Regions from separate parts of the Rhizobium sp. SG741 genome, predicted to be linked through region 1. Evidence: riboswitches for the same ligand, from Rfam matches in the RefSeq annotation. Region 1 holds a riboswitch; each other region holds the start of a gene.
What was found. Region 1 has a riboswitch for cobalamin ahead of FHT29_RS28715 (ABC transporter substrate-binding protein). Riboswitches for the same ligand answer to the same signal wherever they lie in the genome.
Positions count from the first base shown of each region.

Region 1 (7,239 bases):
CCTTTCCGATCGCGGCGCCTTCGCTGGCGGAAAGGCTTGGGCAGAATCGCGATGCGCAATCGCTGCTCGCCATGCCGATCCTGCACGATTCGAACATCGAGGGCTGGCGGCGCTGGCTCGCTCCGGAGGGCGTCGAATACCTGCCGCGCGGACAGGACCGGCGGTTCGAGGACTACAATCTCGTCATCGATGCCTGCGTTCAGGGCGTGGGCGTTGCATTGGCACGACCGCCGCTATCGGATGCGGCAATTGAAAGCGGCAGGCTGGTACCGGTTTCCGACAGGGCTATAGACTACCACGTCTCGTTTCACCTGATCCGGCCCGACAATGCCCTGAGTGGCCCCGCCACGGAACTTGCAAAGCGCCTCCTCGGCGAAGCGGGCCATGACGAGATGACGATCGCAGCCTTTACCGCACCAACGCGGGCGCGCGCATAGGCGGACGCTATATTGTTCCGGTCTTATGCAGCAAGCGCCCCTAACGGCAACACCCGGTCGAAAGCTGAGCTTCGTCAGCCAGTCGACGCGGCGGTAAAAACCGCCAACTGAGCCTCGAAAGCACGCTTGTATGCGGGCCGCGCCTCACCGCGAGCAACATAGGCGGAGAGGTTCCGATATTCGTCCAGTAGACCCGAGCTTTTCAACCTGAGCAGCACCGACACCATCAGAAGGTCACCGGCGCTGAACTTGCCGTCGAGCCAGTCGGCATCGCCGAGGTGACCGGAAAGTTCGCTCAGCCGCTTGCGGATGCGTTCCTCGACCATGGGCAGGCGCTGCTCGTACCAGGTCTCGTCACGCTCCAGGAGCCTGGCGACTTCGCGATCGACGATCGGCGGCTCCATCGTGGTAAGCGCGGCAAACATCCATGTGATGGCGCGCGCCCGGGCCTTGGCATCGTCCGGCAGCAGGCCTTGATAGTGCTCCGCGATATGGAGCACGATCGCCCCCGACTCGAACAGGACGAGATCGCCTTCTTCATAGGTCGGAATCTGCCCGAAAGGATGAAGCGCGAGATGCGTGGGTTCCTTCATCGCTTTGAACGAAAGAAGACGAACGTCGTAAGGCTGACCGACTTCTTCGAGCGCCCAGCGAACGCGCATGTCACGCGCCAGACCCTTGCCGCGATCGGGCGACCGTTCAAAGGCGGTAATAGTAATCGTCATCGCCGTTCTCCATAGCTTGTCTGTCTTGAAGACGATTGGCTAAACGAGATTCCGACACGACATGCTCGAGATAGCCGTCACGGTCGGTTCAAATGCAGCTCAAGGAATGCGCTCCATGCACATCAGCCAGCATCCTTCTACACGCGCACGGCGCCGGTGAAAACGACATGGGCGGCGTGCAAAGACGACACTGCGAAAGTCGAACATTGGCCCGAACTCCATTCGCGTGGAACCACGCGGTATCGTGACTGTGCGAATACATTCAACCCGTCATGTATTGAATGTTGCAGCGGCCGTGGACCAAAGATTTCTGGACATGGGCGCGCACGCCGAAGACCCGGCCGATCAGTTCCTCCGTCAGAACATCTTCGGGAGCTCCGGCCGCAACCACCTCGCCCTCCTGCAGCACGGCTAGGCTGTCACAGAACATGGCCGCCAGATTGAGATCGTGCAGGGCAATGATGCAGGTGACGTCGAGCTTCGAGACCAGTCCCAGAATATCAAGCTGATGCTGGATATCGAGATGGTTCGTCGGCTCGTCCAGGAGCAGTTCGCTGGGGGTCTGCGCGAGGGCTCTGGCGATATGGACGCGCTGGCGCTCGCCACCCGACAAGGTCTGCCAGAGCTGCGCCGCCCTGCCCTGCATGCCCACACGCCCAAGCGCATCGAGGACGGCCGCATCGTCACGAGCGCTCCAGGCCGACAATGGGCCGCGATGCGGCGTGCGACCAAGGCGAACCACGTCCATCACGGTCACCTGCGTCTCCGTCGTCGCCTGCTGCTCAACCAGCGCGATCCGGCGGGCGATATCGCCGCGCGGGATGGCCGCGATATCGTTGCCGCCGAGCCGGATGATGCCGCTGCGTACTTTTCTCAAGCGGCAGATCAGCCGCAGGAGGCTGGACTTCCCGGAACCGTTCGGTCCGAGCAGACCGAGGACCTTTCCCTTCTCCACCGTCAGGCTGATGCCGTTGACGATCAGCGTATTGCCGGCCGCGAAGGTTACCTTGTCGACCGCGATGCTCATGCCGTCCTCCGGGCGCGATAGAGAATGATTGCGAAGGCCGGGGCACCGAACAAGGCGGTGACCACGCCGATCGGCAGGATCTGCTGAGGTATGATGATCCTCGAGACGATATCGGCGCCGACCATGAAGATCGCGCCGGCAAGCGCCGCCGCCGGCAGCAGCCGATCATGACTGGGGCCGACCAGAAAACGGGCCGCATGCGGGATGACGAGACCGACAAAGCCGATCGAGCCGACGATGCTGACGACCGCCGCCGTCATGAGCGCCGTCGTCCCAAGCAGGACGATCTGCGCGCGCCGCACCGCAATGCCGAGCGAAGCCGCAGCATCGGTGCCAAAGACGAAGGCGTCCAGAACCCGGACATGTCCCATGCAGATTGCAAAGCCGACAATGGCAACCGGCCCCGAAAGATAGACATCCGGCCAGCGCACGCCGCTCAACGAGCCGAGCAGCCAGAACATGACACCCCTCGCCTGCTCGGCATTCGCCGATGTGGTGACGATATAGGAGGTGAGTGCATTGAAGAGCTGCGAGCCGGCGACGCCGCACAGGATGATCCGCTCGCTTGTGCCGGCGACGCCCGTAGCCAGGAGGCCGACGAAGAGAAAGGCCGCGATCGCGCCGAGGAAGGCCCCACCCGAAAGGCCCAGGATTCCCGAGCCGAGACCGAGGATCATGACGCAGACCGCGCCGGTCGAGGCGCCTGCTGAAATGCCGAGCACATAGGGTTCGGCGAGCGGATTACGCAGCATGGCCTGCAGGATCACGCCGCTCAGCGCCAATGAGGCGCCGGCGCTGGCGGCCACAAGCGCCCGGCTCAGCCTGTAGTCCCAGACGATACCCTGATGGATCCGGCTCAACTCGAAATCCGTCCCCAGCAGCCGGTTGGCAACGGCCTTGGCTGTGGTGGCCAGCGGAATGGAAATCTCGCCGATCGACACGGCAAGGCTGATCATGAGCGCCAGAAGCACGATTGCGGCGATGGTGAGCGCCAATAGCGCCCACCGCTTCTGCCGTCTTGCGATCCCGCGCATCTATTGCGCCAGGCCGAAGGACTTGATGCCCTTGGCCAGGGTCTCGATGCCGTCGATGGTCCGGATGGTGGGATTCATCGACTGCGCGTCCATCATCACGAAGTGCTTGTTCTTGACCGCATCGAGCTGGCTCGTGACCGGGTCCTTCTCGAGGAAATCGAGTTTGACCTTGGGATCGTCGGCCGCGTAGCGTCGGCGATCCATCGTCGCGATGACGACCACGGCCGGATTGGCCTGCGCGATCGTCTCCCATCCCACAAGCGGCCATTCCTCCTCCGTCGTGACGACGTTCCTGGCGCCGAGTGTCTTGAGGATATAGGCCGGCGCACTGTTCTTGCCGGCGATGAAGGCATCGCCGTTGACTTCCTTGCTCGAGAACCAGAACACGATCGGCAGGTTCTTGGCCTGTGCGCCGGCAATTGAAGCCACTGCTTCCGCCTGACGCTTCTTGAGGTCAGCGATCAGCGCATCGCCGCGATCCTTGACGTCGAAAATCCGCGCGAGTTCATCGATCTCCTGATAGATCAGGTCCATCGTGAAGAGTTCCTTGCGCACGCCGTCACCGCCGTCGGCATTGACCTTGGCAACGCAGTCGGTCGGCGCGATGTAGGTGTTGATGCCAAGCCCGGAGAACTGCTCGCGCTTGCCGACCGAACCTTGCGGACCGACATGCCATTCGAATTCGGCGGCAACGAGGTCCGGTTCCTTGCCGACAACCGCTTCGAAACTCGGGTCATTATCGGCAAGACGCGGGATCTTGCCGTTGGCTTCGGCATATTGTGGCAGAACAGGCCCGACCCAGACGGCCGTTCCGACGATCTTGTCGGCAAGGCCGAGCGACAGCAGGATCTCGGTCATGCCTTGACCGATGGACAGGATCCGAGCTGGAGCCTTTTTAAAGGTGACCTGCTGGCCGCAATTGCTGATGGTGAGGGGATACTGGGTCGCTGCAAAACCGGGAGCTGCGAAGCCGGCAAGGCCGAGCGCAAATGTAATGGTCGTCAGAAAATGGCGCATGAAAGATCTCGATAGGGATGAAAAACTGAGTGACGTCAGCGCAACAGCGCTCAGGCACACCGCAGCCGGTTGCGGAAATCCCAATCAAGAACGAAGAGTGCCGGGTAATATCGAAGGCTCAGGTCAATCATTCTCTGTCCCTTTCCGGGCATCCCCGCCCGGCTGATTGGATCGTGATTGACGGCAGGTCTCCTGGCTCGCGGATGTCTGACAATCATCTGCCTTCCCGCGCCGTTTCCGCGCAGTGGCATGGTCCGAAGACCCTGGGAGATGACCAGCAAGCTGGTCGCTCCGGGATGACCGCAATCCGCTTACAGTTGCGGGGGCAGCCACGGTCTAGGTCCCCTTTGGGTCGCCCTCACCGTGTTCCCTATTAATCCCCGTAGAGTCTTCCTTGGGGAACCGTCGCATCCAGTTATGTCGGACGACCGCTCGCCGTCAAGCACATCCATCGACAAAAGCCGCGCAATGTTTCTTCTCTTCTCCACCTCGACGACGAGTTGCTCGACATTGAAGAACACACTCGTCTCGTTGTATGAGAATGAAATGGATGCGTTCACATCCGGCGAAGTTCATTTATCGATCTGCATAATGGAATTCATATCTAAAACGCCCTGCGGGCCAATATATCGACATTATCACTGCTCACCAGACGGCGTGAGCCTAACCAAAATGATGGATGAAAATGCAACAGGGGACGTTTCCGGTCGAGCTGGCTGAATTGGCAGCGGCGTTACAGGCAAAGTCGGGAATCTTCAAAGCCGATCAGGAGGCTTTGGCGCTCAGAGAAGAGGTCGAAAGCGCAGCAAGAATTTTCATATTTGACCACGAGACGCAGGCTGAGACTTTTACGAAGGCGTATGGAATTAAAAACGCTCTCAAATGCTGCCTGGCTTTGCTCTCCGCGAATATCGAACCGGTGAAATACGAAAACGTGCGCGACCTAGGCTGCGGCTCGGGCGTCTTCGGATTGACGTTCGCATTTCTCGCTACGAACCCGAGGCTGCACCTGACCTTCGTCGATCAATCGCCCCTACACTTGAACATCGCGCAAACGGTGCTGACGGATTCCGGTTGCGCCGGCAATTTCAGCTTTCTCAACCAGACCCTGCCTCCCGATTTGCCGTCGAATTCGGAGCTGGACCTCATATCCTATTGGTTTTGCGAAAACGGCCACGTGGCGAGCGATGCCAGTTTGATCGATCGCCTGATCGGTCGCGAAGCGATCATTGTAGACTACGAAAAGGTCATCTCGGGCATCGTCGACCATCTTCCAGAGCACCTTGTTGTAAAAGACCGCTGGTCGGTGGAATCGGACGTGCCCTTGCATATGAGGGACATCGTGGGAGATGAGAGCGTGAGGAGTTACGGGATCCACATCGTCAGGGCTTGATCCCATCACCGGGCATTTCGATGCATAGGCAGGCTATTCGGATCAGTCGATCGAAACAAATCCGGCGTCTCGCAATATCTCCTGCCCCTGTCGCGACAGCTTCCTTTCCTGTCCCTTTGCCGGAACAGCGGCGCGAAAGCGGTTTCCTCCCACTGACCGCTGCCGAGTTTCGCCGAACGAACCGCGATGCCGCAGAGCGCTTCGAGCTGGACGGCGATGTTGAGGGTCTGGTGCTGCAGGATGATGACGCGGTTCACGACATCCGGAATATGCACCTGACGGTCGATCTGATCGGTCACCACACGGTCAGCTCAGGCGGGCGTCGAGAACACTATGCTGCCGAGTTCAATAGCGATTTTCCCGACAGGGATCGGGCGGTGGAGTCTGATTATGGGATTCTCCTGGAAGAGGTCCAACCACTGGCATTATATTTTTCCGGATACAATGGTATCGCTCAGGCTCGAATATCGAGTTGATGGAGAGGCAATCCGGTCAGGCATCCGTGCGCGGTGAAATTGAATCATCATCCAAAGTCGAGTTAGAGGCGCCCATCGGGATTGATGGCTGTTCGAGGCTCGACTATATACCAAGCATGGCTTTGGAATATTACCTCGCTGGCTCGACTGACACGGAAGCGGAGAAGCGCCAGGGGCGGCCCGCATCCGAGCGGATTCTCACGCTTTTGAAGATGCGCGGTTCGCAAACCTCATCGGCGCTCGGCGCTGCTCTTGGAACAACCGGGGAGAATGCGCGCCAGCAGCTTGTCAAGCTGGCAGCGGATGGCCTCGTCGAGGCTCGTTCTCAAGCCAAGGGCGTCGGCCGGCCGCAACAGGAGTGGGAGCTGACGGAGCGCGGGCACGGATTTTTTCCCGATACGCATGGAGAGCTTGCCGTCAGCCTGATCAAGGCGGTTCGCAACACGCTCGGTGAAGCCGCGCTTGACCAATTGATTGCCGCAAGAGAAGGCGAGACGCGGGCCACCTATGCAGCCGTCCTCGAAGGCGTCGATGATCTCGAGGCGCGTATTGCAGCCCTTGCGGCGCAACGATCCGCCGAAGGCTATATGGCCGAATGGCGTCGGACGAATGAAGGCGACGCATGGCTCCTGATTGAGAACCACTGTCCGATATGCGCGGCCGCAACGACCTGCCAGGGCTTCTGCAGATCGGAACTGGCGGTATTTCGCGATGTCCTTGGCGACGGCTGCACGGTAGAACGTGAGGAGCACATTCTTCACGGCGCTCGCCGTTGCGCTTATCGCATTTCGCCGCACTAGACGCCGGCTGAGGCGCGACCGCCACGACAGAAATTTCGTTAGAGCGTTGTCAAGCAAGGCGGGACAATTATGCAAGAAGACTGGTCCACATTCATCGTTGGAAAAGGCAACGTGAACGAGGGTCTCGTCCGCATCGCGTTGTACATTTGTGTATTCGGGACGCTGTTTTGGTGGCTGATAGGCTAGTCGGCCGACCGTCGCCTTCATCAGCGGGCGTTCGATTCCGGCAGGACGCATGGTATGCTCCGGGACTTTGACCCTGCCCGCATGCGAATGCGGGTCGCTCGTCGCAAGCCCTATGTGAACGATCAAAACCAGTCAATCACACCC
Region 1 covers NZ_JAAZQP010000014.1:157,199-164,437, reverse strand. Annotated here, with positions in the region: gene FHT29_RS28735 (LysR family transcriptional regulator) at 1-437, shown strand, start outside; gene FHT29_RS28730 (glutathione S-transferase family protein) at 512-1,162, opposite strand; gene FHT29_RS28725 (ABC transporter ATP-binding protein) at 1,425-2,189, opposite strand; gene FHT29_RS28720 (iron chelate uptake ABC transporter family permease subunit) at 2,186-3,223, opposite strand; gene FHT29_RS28715 (ABC transporter substrate-binding protein) at 3,224-4,240, opposite strand; cobalamin riboswitch at 4,405-4,662, opposite strand; gene FHT29_RS28710 (methyltransferase) at 4,926-5,633, shown strand; gene FHT29_RS35000 (hypothetical protein) at 5,654-6,109, shown strand; gene FHT29_RS28700 (metalloregulator ArsR/SmtB family transcription factor) at 6,322-6,909, shown strand.

Region 2 (7,239 bases), on a different contig from region 1:
GGTTGCAGCTTCAGTCGACGCATCGTCGGTGACCTCGGCAAGCGGCGTTGCCGCATTCGCCGGCTGGAAGCTTTCCTGATGGTAGCGGGACATGTCGAAGCCATGCGCTTCCAGCATGGAGCGGACCGCATCCATGAAGACTTCCGGACCGCAGCAGAAGATCGTGCGATCCATGAAATCCGGCGCGAGCAAGCCGATCTTGGCCTTGTCGATGCGACCCTTCAGCCCCGACCAGAGCTCGGTGCGGCCGCAGCCCTCGACGATCAGGCCGAGATTGAGGTTCGGCATGAAGCGGGCGAGATATTCCAGCTCCGAACGGAAGATGATGTCGGCCGGGCTGCGCGAGCAATTGACGAAGGTGATGTCCGACAACGGCGCCGTGTCGGCCATGTAGCGGGTCATGGCCATCATCGGGGTCACGCCGGACCCGGCTGACACGAAGAGATATTTCTCGCCGGGATGGCGGATATGGCTGAAATCGCCGAGGGGACCGAAAGCCTTGATGCGCATGCCGGGCTTGAGGTTCTCGAACATCCAGCGCGTGCCGATGCTGTCCTTCTGCGCCTTGACGGTCACGGCGACCGAAAAGGGCCGCGACGGTGTCGACGACAGCGTATAGGTGCGCATGACCGGCTCGGGCGCCGTCGGCAGCTCCAGCGTCACGAACTGGCCCGGCAGGTAACGGAACCAGTTGTCCTTGTCGGACCCGAATGTGAAGGTCATCACATCGGGCGCTTCCGGCGTGACCGAGAGGCATTCGAGCAGATGCTGCCTGTCGCTCCAGGGCTGCATCTGGTCGAGATGTCGATGACGGAGGGAGACGGTCATGTTCATGCTCAGGCAACCGCCGACAGCTTGGCCTGATCGCCCTGCAGCCGGTTGATCATGAAATTCGAGTACCACTCGACGAACTGCATGACGCCGCCTTCATGGATTTCCGAATAGGGACCGGGCTCGTAAGCAGGCGAGCGGATGCCGAAGGCATTTTCCTCGACGATGCGGCGGTCCTGATCGTTGGTCTCAGTCCAGACGTGAGTAAGCTCTTCGAGATCATAATCGACGCCTTCGACCGCATCCTTGTGCACCAGCCATTTGGTGGTGACGGCGGTTTCCTCGGCGTTGAGCGGAAGGACGCGGAAGGAAATCGCGTGATCGCCGAGCATGTGGTTCCAGGTCGTCGGGTAATGGAACAGCAGCATCGTACCGATGTTGTTGATCGTCACATCGGGCGAGAGCGGCCGCTTGACGGCATTCTGGCCGGACATGGTGTAGCTTTCGGCCCCTTCGATCAGCGGCATGCGTGCGGTGCGGAACTGTCCGTCCGGCGAGATCTTGAATTCGCTCGGCAGGCCGGCAGCTTCACAGCGCTTCCAATGAGCTGTGATCACGGGATCGCTCATTGCCCCCTGCACGCCGCTCACCGTCGGCGCTTCCGAAAAAGTGCGGCAGAGTTCGGGATGGTTGGCAGCGCAATGATAGCACTCGCGGTTGTTTTCCCAGACGAGCTTCCAGTTGCCCTTCTCGATGATGGTGCTCTGGAAGGCGACCTTGGCCTCGCTGAGGCGATGAGGGGCTATGTAGGGCTCGATCGTGGCGCGAACCGGCGCGAAGTCCGGCGCATTCTGCGCAAGGCAGATGAAGATATAGCCGCCGACGCTTTCGCAGTGAACCGATTTCAGCGAGTACTGGCTCTTGTCGAAATCCTCGGCCATCTGGCGGGCGAAGAGCAGCGAGCCGTCCAGCTCGTAGGTCCACTGGTGATAGGGGCAGACGAGCTTTGCCGACGAGCCGCGCTCGGTCGTGCAGACCCGCGAGCCGCGATGACGACAGCTATTGTGGAAGGCACGGATGACCTGATCGCGACCGCGAACGATGACGACGGGATAATCGCCGATCTGGACGGTGAAATAATTGCCCGCGCGAGGCACTTCGCAATCATGGCCGATGAACAGCCAATCCCGATAATAGATCATTTCCATATCGAGCTTGAAGTAATCCGGGTCGGTATAGAAGGGCTGCTCCAGGCTGAAACCCTCACGGCGATTCTTCAATTGCCGCAGAACATTGCTGCTGATATCCATTTGCCTATCCTTGCGCAGTACCAAGAAACGGGCGAAGGACATGCACGGCCGGTGGGAACGGCCCAAAGCAATGTCCCGACCGCCCGCCGCGGTCAGTAAACCATATGTGCCCAAGGCTGGTTTCCGGGCTCTGGAGCGGCCCTGTCGCCAGGACCCCATGGCACCTTCCCAGGTCGACCCGACCCAGTGGCTTTATCCGCCATGCCTTACTCCACCACCGTTGCGGGGGCAGCGCCGGATTTTGACCGGCTTCCCAATTCTCCGCCTCCCTAGCAGACGGCACCTTGAGATTGATGACATCATAGCTCTCGGCCCCTTCAGCCGCTGCGCTACAATGCGACATCGGCTTCGAAATTGGCGACAGACGAAACGAGACGCCCGGACGGTTGCGCATAGCGGCAATAAAGGAAGACAATTCAATCTCTTATGCATCGCCGTGGGATGCAGGAATAGTGATCCTCCCACCTCTCGCGAGCGACGCTTTATTCTGAATGCGACAGGTCCGCCGATGGCAGGCGATCAAAGGCGCGCGTGCGCCTGCGAAAGCGCCTGCAGCGCCGCCACCGCACGGCCGGCATCAACGGCCGGAACGAAGATATGATCGTGATAGTAGGCGGCGACGACATTGGCGCTGATACCCTCATTTCCCAAGGCCGTGGCAAAGGCTGCGGTCAGGCCGACCGCCTCCAGCGAGGAATGGATATCGAGCGTGATCATCCGCATGGCGGGAGCCGTCGGAAGCCCTGCCTGCCGCGCTGCTTCCAGAGGAAGGATCAACGTCACTCCCTCCCTTTCCCGAAAGAGCCCGATCGGCTCCAGGTGAATATGATCGGCGAGCGCCGAAGCCGGCACGCTGCAATAGACGAACTCGCCCTCGGCAAGATTCGGCTTCATGTCCGCCAGCAGCAGCTTGAGATCGGTAATGCCGGGCATGATTCTGATCCTTTTCAACGATCCGCAAGCAAGAGCGCGCGCTTCAGCCCGGCTCAAGCTAGACGATCTATCATTCGGCATCCAGACCTCGATGGCGAGCCGGCATGGCAAAACTCAGATATTTCGATGCCAAGAAACCCGCCAACCCGGAGCCGGTGCCGCCGGCGGCGGGGTATACGGAATTTCTCCGCACCGGCCGCATCAATCGCGACAAGACGCATTGGCTCGCCGAGGAGCGACGTTACCTCACGTTCGAGGAAGTGGCCGAACGCACGGCGAGCAAGCTGCGGAACGCCGGCGAGACAACCCATGGCCGTCTCAACAGCTTTCACCAGTCGATCCGCTTTCCGAAACTGATCTTCCATCACACCCTGCGGGATACGCCGCATCTCGGCTATTGCCACGTCACCGCGGCGCGAACGCAATTCGCGAAATATGAGGAGGTAAGCTGGGCCTTCTACATCGCCAATTTCTTTGCTCGCCTCGGCCAGAACGACAATTTCTTCGAAGACATCAGCCTGAAATATTCGCGAATGTATTTCGCCGTCGCCGTCCATCCGGACAAGGAAGCGTCGGAAAAGAAGCTGACGATCAATCGCGACATCCGGGGCAACGGAGTGCTCTTCCACACCCATGATCCGCAGACCGCCATCCGCAACGTCCTGCTGCTCGGCGCCCGCAACGAGCAGCTTCGCGACATCATTCGCCAGCTTTGATCATTGATCCGAAAACTTGAAAAGCATAAGAACGGCCTGAACTGCAAACGGGCAGGCCATGGCGCGACACATAGACATCCTTGAACATCCGCAAACGGCGATAGAGGTCGCCTCGGCAACGCTTGCCGAGGGGTTGCCGATCGGATTGCCGACGGAGACCGTCTATGGGCTTGCCGCCGATGCCACCAATCCGGCCGCCATCACCCGGATATACGAAACCAAGGGCCGGCCGCGCTTCAATCCGCTGATCTGCCATATGAGCGATCTGGCCATGGCCGAACGCTACGCGATCTTCGATCCCATCTCCCGCAAGCTGGCGGAAGCCTTCTGGCCCGGTCCGCTGACGCTGGTGCTGCCGCTACGGCCTGAAAGCGGCATCCATCCGCTGGCGACCGCCGGTCTCGACACGGTCGGCATCCGCGTGCCGCAGGGCTTTGCCGGCGAGCTGATCCGCGCCTTCGGAAAGCCTCTGGCCGCCCCAAGCGCCAATACGTCGGGCAAGATCAGCGCCACCAGCGCCGATCATGTCGACGACGACCTCGGAGAGCGGATCACGCTGATCCTCGATGCGGGCGCTTCGGTGGTGGGCGTCGAATCGACCATCGTCAAGGTCGAGGACGGCGAGCTGCGGCTGCTGCGGCCGGGCGGATTGGCGGCGCGCGAGATCGAGCGGATCGCGGGCAAGGCCGTGAAGCGCAAGAGAGGTGCGGCACCTGCCATCGAAGCACCCGGCATGCTTGCTTCGCATTATGCGCCGGGCGCAGCCGTGCGGCTCGATGCGACCGATGTTTCGCCGGACGAAGCTCTGATCCGCTTCGGGACACCCGAGATTGCCGGCATCGGAAATGCTGTTGCCGTGCTGGATCTCAGCCCTAGCGGCGATCTTTCGGAAGCCGCCGCCAACCTCTTCGATTTCATGAAGCGCGCCGATGCGACGGGTGCCGTGACGATCGCCTTTTCCCACATTCCCGACGAGGGCCTCGGCGAGGCCATCAACGACCGGCTGCGCCGCGCGGCCGCGCCCCGAGCATGATCCCCAAAAGTGCGAAGCGGTTTTGGGGATCATGCAAAAGCGAATAGCTGGAACTTGATGACAATTCGAAGAAGATCAGCAAGTTCCAGAGACTAAATCGGCCCGAACCCTATCGGCAAAGGACACACCATGAGCAGCTTCGCCCCCTCCTCCGCCCTTCTCGACCGCTTCGCCGCCATCGTGGGCGAAAAGCATGCGACGCGTGACCCCGTGGAGATCGCACCGCATCTGGTGGAAAACCGCGGCCTCTACCACGGCGCATCGCCGATGCTGTTGAAGCCCGGCTCCGTGGAAGAAGTGTCAGCGATCCTCAAGCTCGCCAGCGAGACCGGCACGGCCATCGTGCCGCAGACCGGCAATACCGGCCTCGTCGGCGGCCAGACGCCGCGCGAGGGTGGCTCCGACATCATCCTGTCGCTGGAGCGGATGAACCGCATCCGCGATATCGATCCGGTCGGCAACACGATGATCGTCGATGGCGGCTGCATCCTGGCGGATGTGCATAAGGCAGCGGCCGAACATGGCCGCATGTTTCCGCTGTCGCTCGGCTCGGAAGGCTCCTGCCGCATCGCCGGCAACCTCTCCACCAATGCCGGCGGCACGGCCGTTCTCGCCTATGGCAATATGCGCCAACTCTGCCTCGGCCTCGAAGTTGTGTTGCCCACTGGCGAGATCTGGAACGGGCTGCGCCGCCTGAAGAAGGACAATACCGGCTACGATCTGCGCGATCTCTTCATCGGCGCCGAAGGCACGCTCGGTGTCATCACCGGCGCAGTGCTGAAGCTCTTCCCGCAGCCGCTCGGCCATCAGGTCGCCTTTGCCGGCCTGCAAACGGTGGATGAGGCGCTGACCCTGTTCAAGAACGCTTCGAGCCTCTGCGGCACGGCGCTGACCGGTTTCGAGCTGATGCCGCGCATCGGCATCGAATTCACCGCCCGGCACATCCCCGGCGTCCGCGATCCGCTGGAGACAGCGTATCCCTGGTACGTGCTGATCGATATCTCCACCTCGGACTCAGCCGAAACCGCCGAGCGGATGATGACGACGCTGTTGGAGCAAGGCTACGAGGCCGGCCTGATCCAGGATGCAACGATCGCCAGCTCCGAAGCACAGCAGAAGGCCATCTGGCACATGCGGGAAAGCATGTCGGATGCACAGAAGCCTGAAGGCGGCTCGATCAAGCATGACGTTTCCGTGCCGGTGGCGCAGGTTCCGCAATTCATGGCCGAGGCGGAAAAGGCGGTTATCGCGGCCCTGCCCGGCGCTCGCATCTGCGCCTTCGGCCATATGGGCGACGGCAATATTCACTACAACATCTCGCAGCCCGTGGGCGCCGATAAGGAAGAATTCATCGGCCGCTGGCACGAGATGAACAAGATCGTGCACGGGCTGGTGCTGCAGCATGGCGGCTCTATCTCCGCCGAGCATGGTATCGGCCAGCTGAAACGCGACGAACTGGCTTCGATCCGCTCGGATATCGAGATGGACCTGATGCGCCGGATCAAGATGGCGTTCGACCCGGCTGGGATCATGAATCCGGGGAAGGTCCTCAGGCCCTGAGATTTTAGACTGTCACAACGACCCGCTCGGAAGCGAAACAGCCGATTTGGCACGAAATGACCGTGCCGTCGGCATCGACGTCTTCGCCGGCATAGGCAAGAACCGGTGTCAGACGCGATTGCTGTAGAAGGCGCGCCTCGGCCTCGGTCGGCATACGCGCCGTGATGTCGGTGGAGCGGCGCCAATAGTCCGTCACACCGTAATCCTTCAGCGCCGCTGTAAACGAGCCCGTTGCGGCGAACTTTTCCGTCAGGCCGGGAAAGCGCATCGCGGAGCAACTTCGGATGACAACCGAGACAGGAAGTTCGTCGGCATAGGCAACCACGCGCATTTCCAGCACCATTTCGCCCGGCTGCAGATTGAGCCTCGTCGCGATATTGGCATTGGCTGGAATCTCGCGGGTCGAAAGAACTTTGCGGGTGAGGTTTGCCTCCGTCGCGGTCAGATCCTTGCTGAACCTCACCTTGTCACCCAGTTTGAAGCGGACGGGCATATCGGCGCGGACATAAGCGCCGCTTCCGCGCGCCACGCGCAGCAGCCCCTCCCCCTCCAACTCGGCGATCGCGCGCCGCATCGTCACCCGCGAAACACCGAATTGTTCCGACAAAGCGCGCTCGCTCGGCAGGCGGCTACCCGGAGCGTGCCTGCCTCTGTCGATGGCGGTTCGCAGTTCGGTGGCCACGGCCACCCAACCACCAACGGTTTTTACGCCGTCACCCTGCCGATTTTTCTCATCCATCACAATTCCGTCGCCTTGAAATTGGTATACACCAATTTATAGAGATCTGGATCGTTTATGGAAGGGTTCGGCATGAGCGGCAAGCGCATATATGTAACCTCAGTCAGCAGCAGCAATGTGCACGGGTTCAGCAAGCAGAACCGGACTCACATCCAGCTGCTGACGGGCCTCGGCGTG
Region 2 covers NZ_JAAZQP010000007.1:98,926-106,164, reverse strand. Annotated here, with positions in the region: gene FHT29_RS18920 (hybrid-cluster NAD(P)-dependent oxidoreductase) at 1-834, opposite strand, end outside; gene FHT29_RS18915 (aromatic ring-hydroxylating dioxygenase subunit alpha) at 837-2,081, opposite strand; cobalamin riboswitch at 2,178-2,383, opposite strand; gene FHT29_RS18910 (ACT domain-containing protein) at 2,601-3,014, opposite strand; gene FHT29_RS18905 (DUF6656 family protein) at 3,119-3,730, shown strand; gene FHT29_RS18900 (L-threonylcarbamoyladenylate synthase) at 3,789-4,763, shown strand; gene FHT29_RS18895 (FAD-binding oxidoreductase) at 4,893-6,323, shown strand; gene phnF (phosphonate metabolism transcriptional regulator PhnF) at 6,328-7,062, opposite strand; gene FHT29_RS18885 (MOSC domain-containing protein) at 7,135-7,239, shown strand, end outside.
Region 2: another riboswitch for cobalamin. It lies ahead of FHT29_RS18915 (aromatic ring-hydroxylating dioxygenase subunit alpha); the one in region 1 lies ahead of FHT29_RS28715 (ABC transporter substrate-binding protein).

Region 3 (7,239 bases), on a different contig from region 1:
CTTGACATGCTGCATGCTGGTGCCGTGACGCCTGCAGAACTCGCGAAGCGCACCGACCTGGTAGACGATGTCGTTGACGATTTCCTTGTTGCTGCCCGAGATCTTTCGGCGTCCGAAACCTTGCAGGTCGTTGTATCCCGGGTGCGCGCCGACCGCGACGCCGTGCTCAGCGGCTAGTTTTACCGTGTCATTGATGAGATTGGGATCGCCGGCATGAAAGCCCGCCGCTATGTTGGCGGAGCTTATATGCGCTATGAGGTGCTCATCGCTGGTATCGCCGATACGCCACCGGCCGAACGCCTCCCCCATATCACAGTTGATATCCACCGTTCGCTTCAAACCCGCCATCCTCACTGGTAGATCGGTACCGAAGGCATCCCTCGGCGGGCGCCTTCCTCATCAGTACGGTAGGGTCTAATTGGCAGCTTGAAAAATAGATTCTTTTGAGCAGTAATATCTGAAAATATGATAATGATGCGTCGGAGTGATGCGGAAAAAATCGCGATAAAATATATAGTTACAAGGCATGCTCAAAAATTGCTCTTGAAGATGATGCAGTTTTGACCAGCATTATTCATTTTTGCAGTGCAGCAATCTGAATTTATTGGAGGGACGGTTCGGTGGCTCTCAGCATTCGCCAGCTTCGCTATTTCGTCGCGACCGCAGAATATGGGCAGGTTTCCCAGGCGGCGATCAGCCAGAATATTTCTCAATCCGCCATAACCGCGGCCATCAAGGAACTCGAGCAGATCGTCGGCGTTCCGCTCTTCGCCCGCACGGCGCAGGGGATGGAATTGACCTCGTCAGGACGGCAGTTCCTGTCGCATGCCTACGAGATCCTCGCCAAGATCGACGAGGCGATGCAACTCAACTTCATCAACACCGATGTCGAGGGCGAACTGGTCGTCGCGGCCACCTACACGGTGATCGGCTATTTCCTGCCGATGCACATCGAGCGGATACGCCGGCTCTTCCCGAAACTGCGGGTGCAACTCTATGAACTGAACAGGGAATCGATCGAGGAAGGTTTGCTGACCAACCGCTACGACCTTTCCGTCCTGCTCACCTCGAACATTCTCAACCCGATGATCACGACAGAGACGCTGTTGAGCTCGGTGCGCAGGCTCTGGGTTCCGGCGCAACATCACCTGCTGCGGCGAAAGGGCGTGGGGCTGCAGGAAATATCGCAAGAGCCCTACATCATGCTGACGGTGGACGAAGCCGCCCAGTCATCGCTCAAATATTGGAGCAAGACCCCCTACCAACCGAATGTCACGCTTCGCACTTCATCGGTGGAAGCCGTTCGGTCCATGGTCGCGAACAACCAGGGCGTCGCCATCCTCTCCGACATGGTATATCGGCCGTGGTCGCTCGAAGGCCGCCGCATCGAGACGATCAACATCCAGGAAACCGTACCGGCCATGGACGTGGGACTTGCATGGCGTGCGGGTAACGCCTTGACGCCTGCGATGCAGGCATTTCGGAACTACTTCCAACAGGCTTTCGGCTTGCCGGGAGCGGCCGGCGGGAAACCGGCGTCCGAGTAGGCCCACGGCGTCAGGGCGACCCCCGACGCCGTGCGGACGGATCACCCAGTCCTAGAAATTCCAGTCTTCATCTTCGGTCGCGACTGCCTTCCCGATCACATAGGACGAGCCGGAGCCGGAGAAAAAGTCGTGGTTCTCGTCCGCATTCGGCGACAACGCCGAGAGGATCGCCGGATTGACCTTGCAAGCCTCCGCGGGAAAGAGCGCCTCGTAGCCAAGGTTCATCAGCGCCTTGTTGGCGTTGTAGTGCAGGAACTTCTTGACGTCTTCGGTCAAGCCGACACCGTCATAGAGTGACTCGGTGTACCTAGCCTCGTTATCATAGAGTTCGAGCAGGAGGTCGAAGGCGAAGTCCTTGATCTCCTGCCGGCGCTCCTCCGGCAGCCGCTCAAGCCCACGCTGGAACTTGTAGCCGATGTAATAGCCATGCACCGCCTCATCGCGGATGATGAGGCGGATCATGTCGGCGGTGTTGGTGAGCTTGGCACGGCTCGACCAGAACATCGGCAGGTAGAAGCCCGAATAGAACAGAAAACTTTCGAGGAAGACGCTGGCGACCTTCTTCTTCAGCGGATCACCGGAAGCATATTGCTCCATGATCAGCGTCGACTTGCGCTGCAGGAATTCGTTCTCTTCCGACCAGCGATAGGCATCGTCGACATCCGGCGTCGAGCAGAGCGTCGAGAAGATCGATGAGTAGGATCGAGCGTGCACGGCCTCCATGAAGGAGATGTTCGACAGCACCGCCTCTTCATGCGGCGTGGCGGCGTCGGCCATCAGCTTCACGGAGCCTACTCCGTTCTGGATCGTGTCGAGCAGGGTCAGGCCAGTGAAGACGCGGATGGTGAGCTGCTGCTCCTCCGGCTTCAGGGTTGCCCAGGACGGGATGTCGTTCGACAATGGCACCTTTTCGGGCAACCAGAAATTTCCGGTCAGGCGGTTCCAGACCTCGAGATCCTTGTCGTCCTCGATACGGTTCCAGTTGATGGCGCGGATACGGCTTACCGGCTTGAATTGCATGTTCACGGAAATGTCCTTTTCAAACCGGAAATCAAAGGGCGCAGGAAACGCAGCCCTGCACCTCGGTGCCGGACAGCGCCATCTGGCGAAGGCGGATGTAGTAGATGGTCTTGATGCCCTTCTTCCAGGCGTAGATCTGCGCCTTGTTGATGTCGCGCGTGGTTGCCGTGTCGCGGAAGAACAGCGTCAGGGACAGGCCCTGATCGACATGCTGGGTGGCGGCCGCATAGGTGTCGATGATCTTTTCCGGCCCGATCTCGTAGGCGTCCTGATAATAATCGAGATTGTCGTTGGTCATGAAGGCGGCCGGATAATAGACGCGGCCGATCTTGCCTTCCTTGCGGATTTCGATCTTGGAGACGATCGGATGGATCGAAGAAGTCGAGTGGTTGATATAGGAGATCGAACCTGTGGGAGGCACGGCCTGCAGGTTCTGGTTATAAAGGCCGCCCTTCATTACGGCCTGCTTCAGCTCCGCCCAGTCCTTCTGCGTCGGGATGGCGATGCCGGCCGTTTCGAATAGTTCGGCCACACGTTCGGTCGCGGGCGCCCACGCCTGATCGGTATATTTGGCGAAGTATTCGCCGGAGGCGTATTTCGAGTTCTCGAAGCCCTTGAAGCTCTGCCCGCGCTCGACCGCTAGGAGGTTCGAGGCACGGATGGCGTGATAGGTCACAGTATAGAAATAGATGTTGGTGAAATCGACGCCTTCCTCGGAGCCGTAGAAGATGCGCTCGCGGGCAAGATAGCCGTGCAGGTTCATCTGGCCGAGGCCGATGGCGTGGCTGTCGTCATTGCCCTTTTCGATCGAAGGCACCGACGAGATATGGCTCATGTCGGAGACTGCCGTCAGCGCGCGGATCGACATTTCGATCGTCTTGCCGAAATCGGGGCTGTCCATCGCGGCTGCGATGTTGAGGGAGCCGAGATTGCAGGAGATGTCCTTGCCCATATGCGTGTAGGAAAGGTCGTCGCTGTATTCGCTCGCTTCGCTCACCTGCAGGATTTCCGAGCAGAGATTGCTCATGGTAATGCGGCCGGCAATGGGGTTGGCGCGGTTCACCGTGTCCTCGAACATGATGTAGGGATAGCCGCTCTCGAACTGGATTTCGGCAATCACCTGGAAGAAGTCGCGCGCCTTGATCTTCTTCTTGCGGATGCGGCTGTCGGCCACCATCTCGCGGTACTTTTCCGTCACCGATATTTCCGTGAAAGGCACGCCATAGACGCGCTCCACGTCATAAGGCGAGAACAGATACATGTCGTCATTGTTCTTCGCGAGCTCGAAGGTGATGTCGGGAATGACGACACCGAGCGACAGCGTCTTGATACGGATCTTCTCGTCGGCATTCTCGCGCTTGGTGTCGAGGAAGCGCATGATATCAGGGTGATGGGCGTTAAGATAAACGGCGCCCGCGCCCTGCCTGGCTCCGAGCTGGTTGGCGTAGGAGAAGGAGTCTTCGAGCAGCTTCATCACCGGGATGATGCCGGAAGACTGGTTCTCGATGTGCTTGATCGGCGCGCCGGCCTCGCGGATGTTGGTGAGCGACAGCGCCACGCCGCCGCCGCGCTTGGAAAGCTGCAGCGCGGAATTGATGGCGCGGCCGATCGATTCCATGTTGTCTTCGACGCGCAGCAGGAAGCAGGAAACCAGCTCGCCGCGCTGCTTCTTGCCTGCGTTGAGGAAAGTCGGCGTCGCCGGCTGGAAGCGGCCGGAAATGATCTCGTCCACCATGTTATGGGCAAGCTGCTCGCTGCCGCGCGCCAGCGCCAAGGCTACCATACAGACGCGGTCCTCATAGCGCTCCAGATAGCGCTTTCCGTCAAAGGTCTTCAGCGTGTAGCTGGTGTAATATTTGAAAGCGCCGAGGAACGTCGGAAAACGGAACTTCTTCGCATAGGCATGATCGAAGAGATCGCGCACGAAGTTGAAGGAATATTGGTCCAGCACCTCCCGCTCGTAGTAACCCTCCGTCACTAGGTAATCGAGCTTCTCCCGCAGGTTGTGGAAGAACACCGTGTTCTGGTTGACATGCTGGAGGAAGTACTGCTTGGCCGCCAAGCGGTCCTTGTCGAGTTGGATACTACCCTGCTCGTCATAGAGGTTCAGCATGGCGTTGAGGGCGTGATAGTCCAACGCCGTTTCCGTGACCTTCGATGGCCGGTCGCTCGCGGGATGAGAAAAAGTGTGAAGCGGTTTTTCGGCGGCGTGCCGCGACAAAGAAGAGCTTAGCGTGTCCAAAATCGTTCCAATCCGTGTCTGACATTCACGACATCCTCTTCCGTGCCCAAAAGCTCGAACCGATAGAGAAACGGCACCTGGCATTTGGTGGAGATGATGTCGCCGGCGATACCAAACGTCGCCCCGAAGTTGCTGTTGCCCGCGGCAATGACCCCGCGGATGTTTGAACGGTTATCCGCATCGTTGAGGAAGCGGATCACCTGCTTGGGCACGGCACCCTTGCCCCCTTCACCACAATAGGTAGGGACAATGAGAACGTAAGGACGGGCCGCTCGAAGCTCTTCACCCGCGCCGAGCGGAATGCGAGCGGCCGGCAAGGCAAGCTTGGCAACGAAGCGATGGGTGTTCTCAGATCTGCTGGAGAAATAGACGATCTCGCCCACCGCCCGGTTCCTCAGGCGAGCGCGCTGATCATGTCGGGACGGAAGCCAGCCCAATGCTGCTCGCCGGCGATAACGACCGGGACCTGACGATAGCCGAGACCCTGCACCAGCTCGTAGGCTTCAGTATCGGTGGACACGTCGACGATGGTGTAATCGATACCCTGGCGGTCGAGGGCGCGTGTGGTCGCGGTGCACTGGACGCAAGCGGGCTTGCTGTAGACGGTAATGCTCATGGATGTCCTCGTATATATGACAGGCGTGCGAGATCGTCCGGGCGTCGGGCGACACCCGTTCGGCAATCTGAAAAATGGCGGCGGGCACAACCGACTGCCGGACGCTTAGGCGGCCGTCAGTCGTGCAGGCAGATAAGGATACTCAAAGACATGGACTTCACACCTCGAAGTAACCTTTGCGGGCCTTTCGGGGAAAGCGACGACAACGGCGACCTGCCGCAAACCATCGCTCGCCATCCGGACACCCCGCCCGTGGACGCTATTGCTCGAGGCAGGTCTCCTGGCTTGCGGGTCGAAGTATTTGCTCTTGCCTTCCCGAGGCATATATTCCTCAGTGGCACATGCAGAACAAATACTCGCCGCTCACAGTTGCGGGGGCAGCTACGGCTTGACGAGCATCATGCTCATCGACCGTATTCCCATCTTAGCCTCCAATCCTTGCGAATCGAAGGAACCTCGAACACTATATATAGTAGACGAGGTTAAATTTGCGTCAACAGGTTCCGTCACCGATCCTTCATTTAAGATGTTGATAAGGCCTGCGGCTAAGTCCCGAAGACGCTTTCGCGGCAAGGACAGAAGATCGGTCATCTTCTCGACCTCGGGAATGTGCGGCGAGTGGATATCAGGAAAGCCGGGGCCGATTGTCGGCGCACCGGACGCCCTCTTAACCCTGAACCGGAGAGATTGCTCCAGGGAGCCCATGCCGGGTGAACATCGAGATATCCATGCGTCAGGCAATGCCAGCGCGGATCCTGGCTTTCCAGGAGATTTCCAGGCGTCGTTTCAGTTCGTAACACAACGCACAGACGGCGAGCGTCGCAACCACGATCGGGATGAAAGACGAGGCGGACATCAACCCAAACTCACGCAACCAGTAGGCAATAACCAACATGACCGTCTGGTGAAGCACGTAGTAGGTCAGCACTGCCCTGTTCAGATAGCGGACAACGGCGTTCTCCGAATTCAGCCAGATCTTTGCGTATCCGAGAATTGCGACGATCGCACACCATTGGAACGTGCCGGCAAGCACCCTTCCCGAAAATGCCTGCCACATGTCAGGCTCGCCGGCAGGCAGGCCCGGAAAGAGCATCGTCAGAAGCACCGCACAACCCAGCGCAAGGATCAGGGCGGGTTTTCGCGCGTCGACGACCGCCTCCCAGTATTCGCTGCGCATGGCCATCACGACACCGAGCAGAAATGACATCAGATAGATACTATGGCTGTACCAGTCGGTGAGGATATTGAGTGTCGGGGGGAAGGCCGGCCGCAGCGTGAGCCTGAGCAAGATGAACAGTATGGCGGGAAATATCAGTATCCACTTGCCCGCCAGCCGGGGCGCCAGCCGATCCCCCGCGAGGGGCAGCAACTTCGGCCAGGCCGATACGACAAGCGTCAGGATTGCGGTGTAGGTCCAGAGATAGGCGAGGTACCACAGGTGCTGCATCCAGAAGAGATTGACCTCACGTCCGTTGGGCAGCGGAATGGGCGTCAGGGTCAGATAGTGCCAGAAGACGTCTCGGAGGCTGATGTCGACCCCCAGGCTGGTATTTAGGCAGACATACATTTGGGGAGGGATCAGAAACAGCATTCCAATCAGCAGCGGAACCAGCAACTGCCTCGTTCGCGCCTTCCTCAGCACCTCGGGAGTTTGCCGTGTCAGCAATATCCCCGTGACGACGCCTGAGATCAAAAACAGCAGCGACATGCGCCAAGGGTGGGTCCACAGATGGATGATGTCAAAGATGGGAGAGCTGTCCGGTGCCTTCAGAAGAAAGCCCCTGGAGTTATACATCAGGCTGACATGATAGACG
Region 3 covers NZ_JAAZQP010000017.1:9,291-16,529, reverse strand. Annotated here, with positions in the region: gene FHT29_RS30370 (5-oxoprolinase subunit PxpA) at 1-339, opposite strand, end outside; gene FHT29_RS30365 (LysR family transcriptional regulator) at 621-1,547, shown strand; gene nrdF (class 1b ribonucleoside-diphosphate reductase subunit beta) at 1,599-2,573, opposite strand; gene nrdE (class 1b ribonucleoside-diphosphate reductase subunit alpha) at 2,599-4,809, opposite strand; gene nrdI (class Ib ribonucleoside-diphosphate reductase assembly flavoprotein NrdI) at 4,797-5,192, opposite strand; gene nrdH (glutaredoxin-like protein NrdH) at 5,204-5,425, opposite strand; cobalamin riboswitch at 5,678-5,899, opposite strand; gene FHT29_RS30340 (acyltransferase family protein) at 6,159-7,239, opposite strand, start outside.
Region 3: another riboswitch for cobalamin. It lies ahead of nrdH (glutaredoxin-like protein NrdH); the one in region 1 lies ahead of FHT29_RS28715 (ABC transporter substrate-binding protein).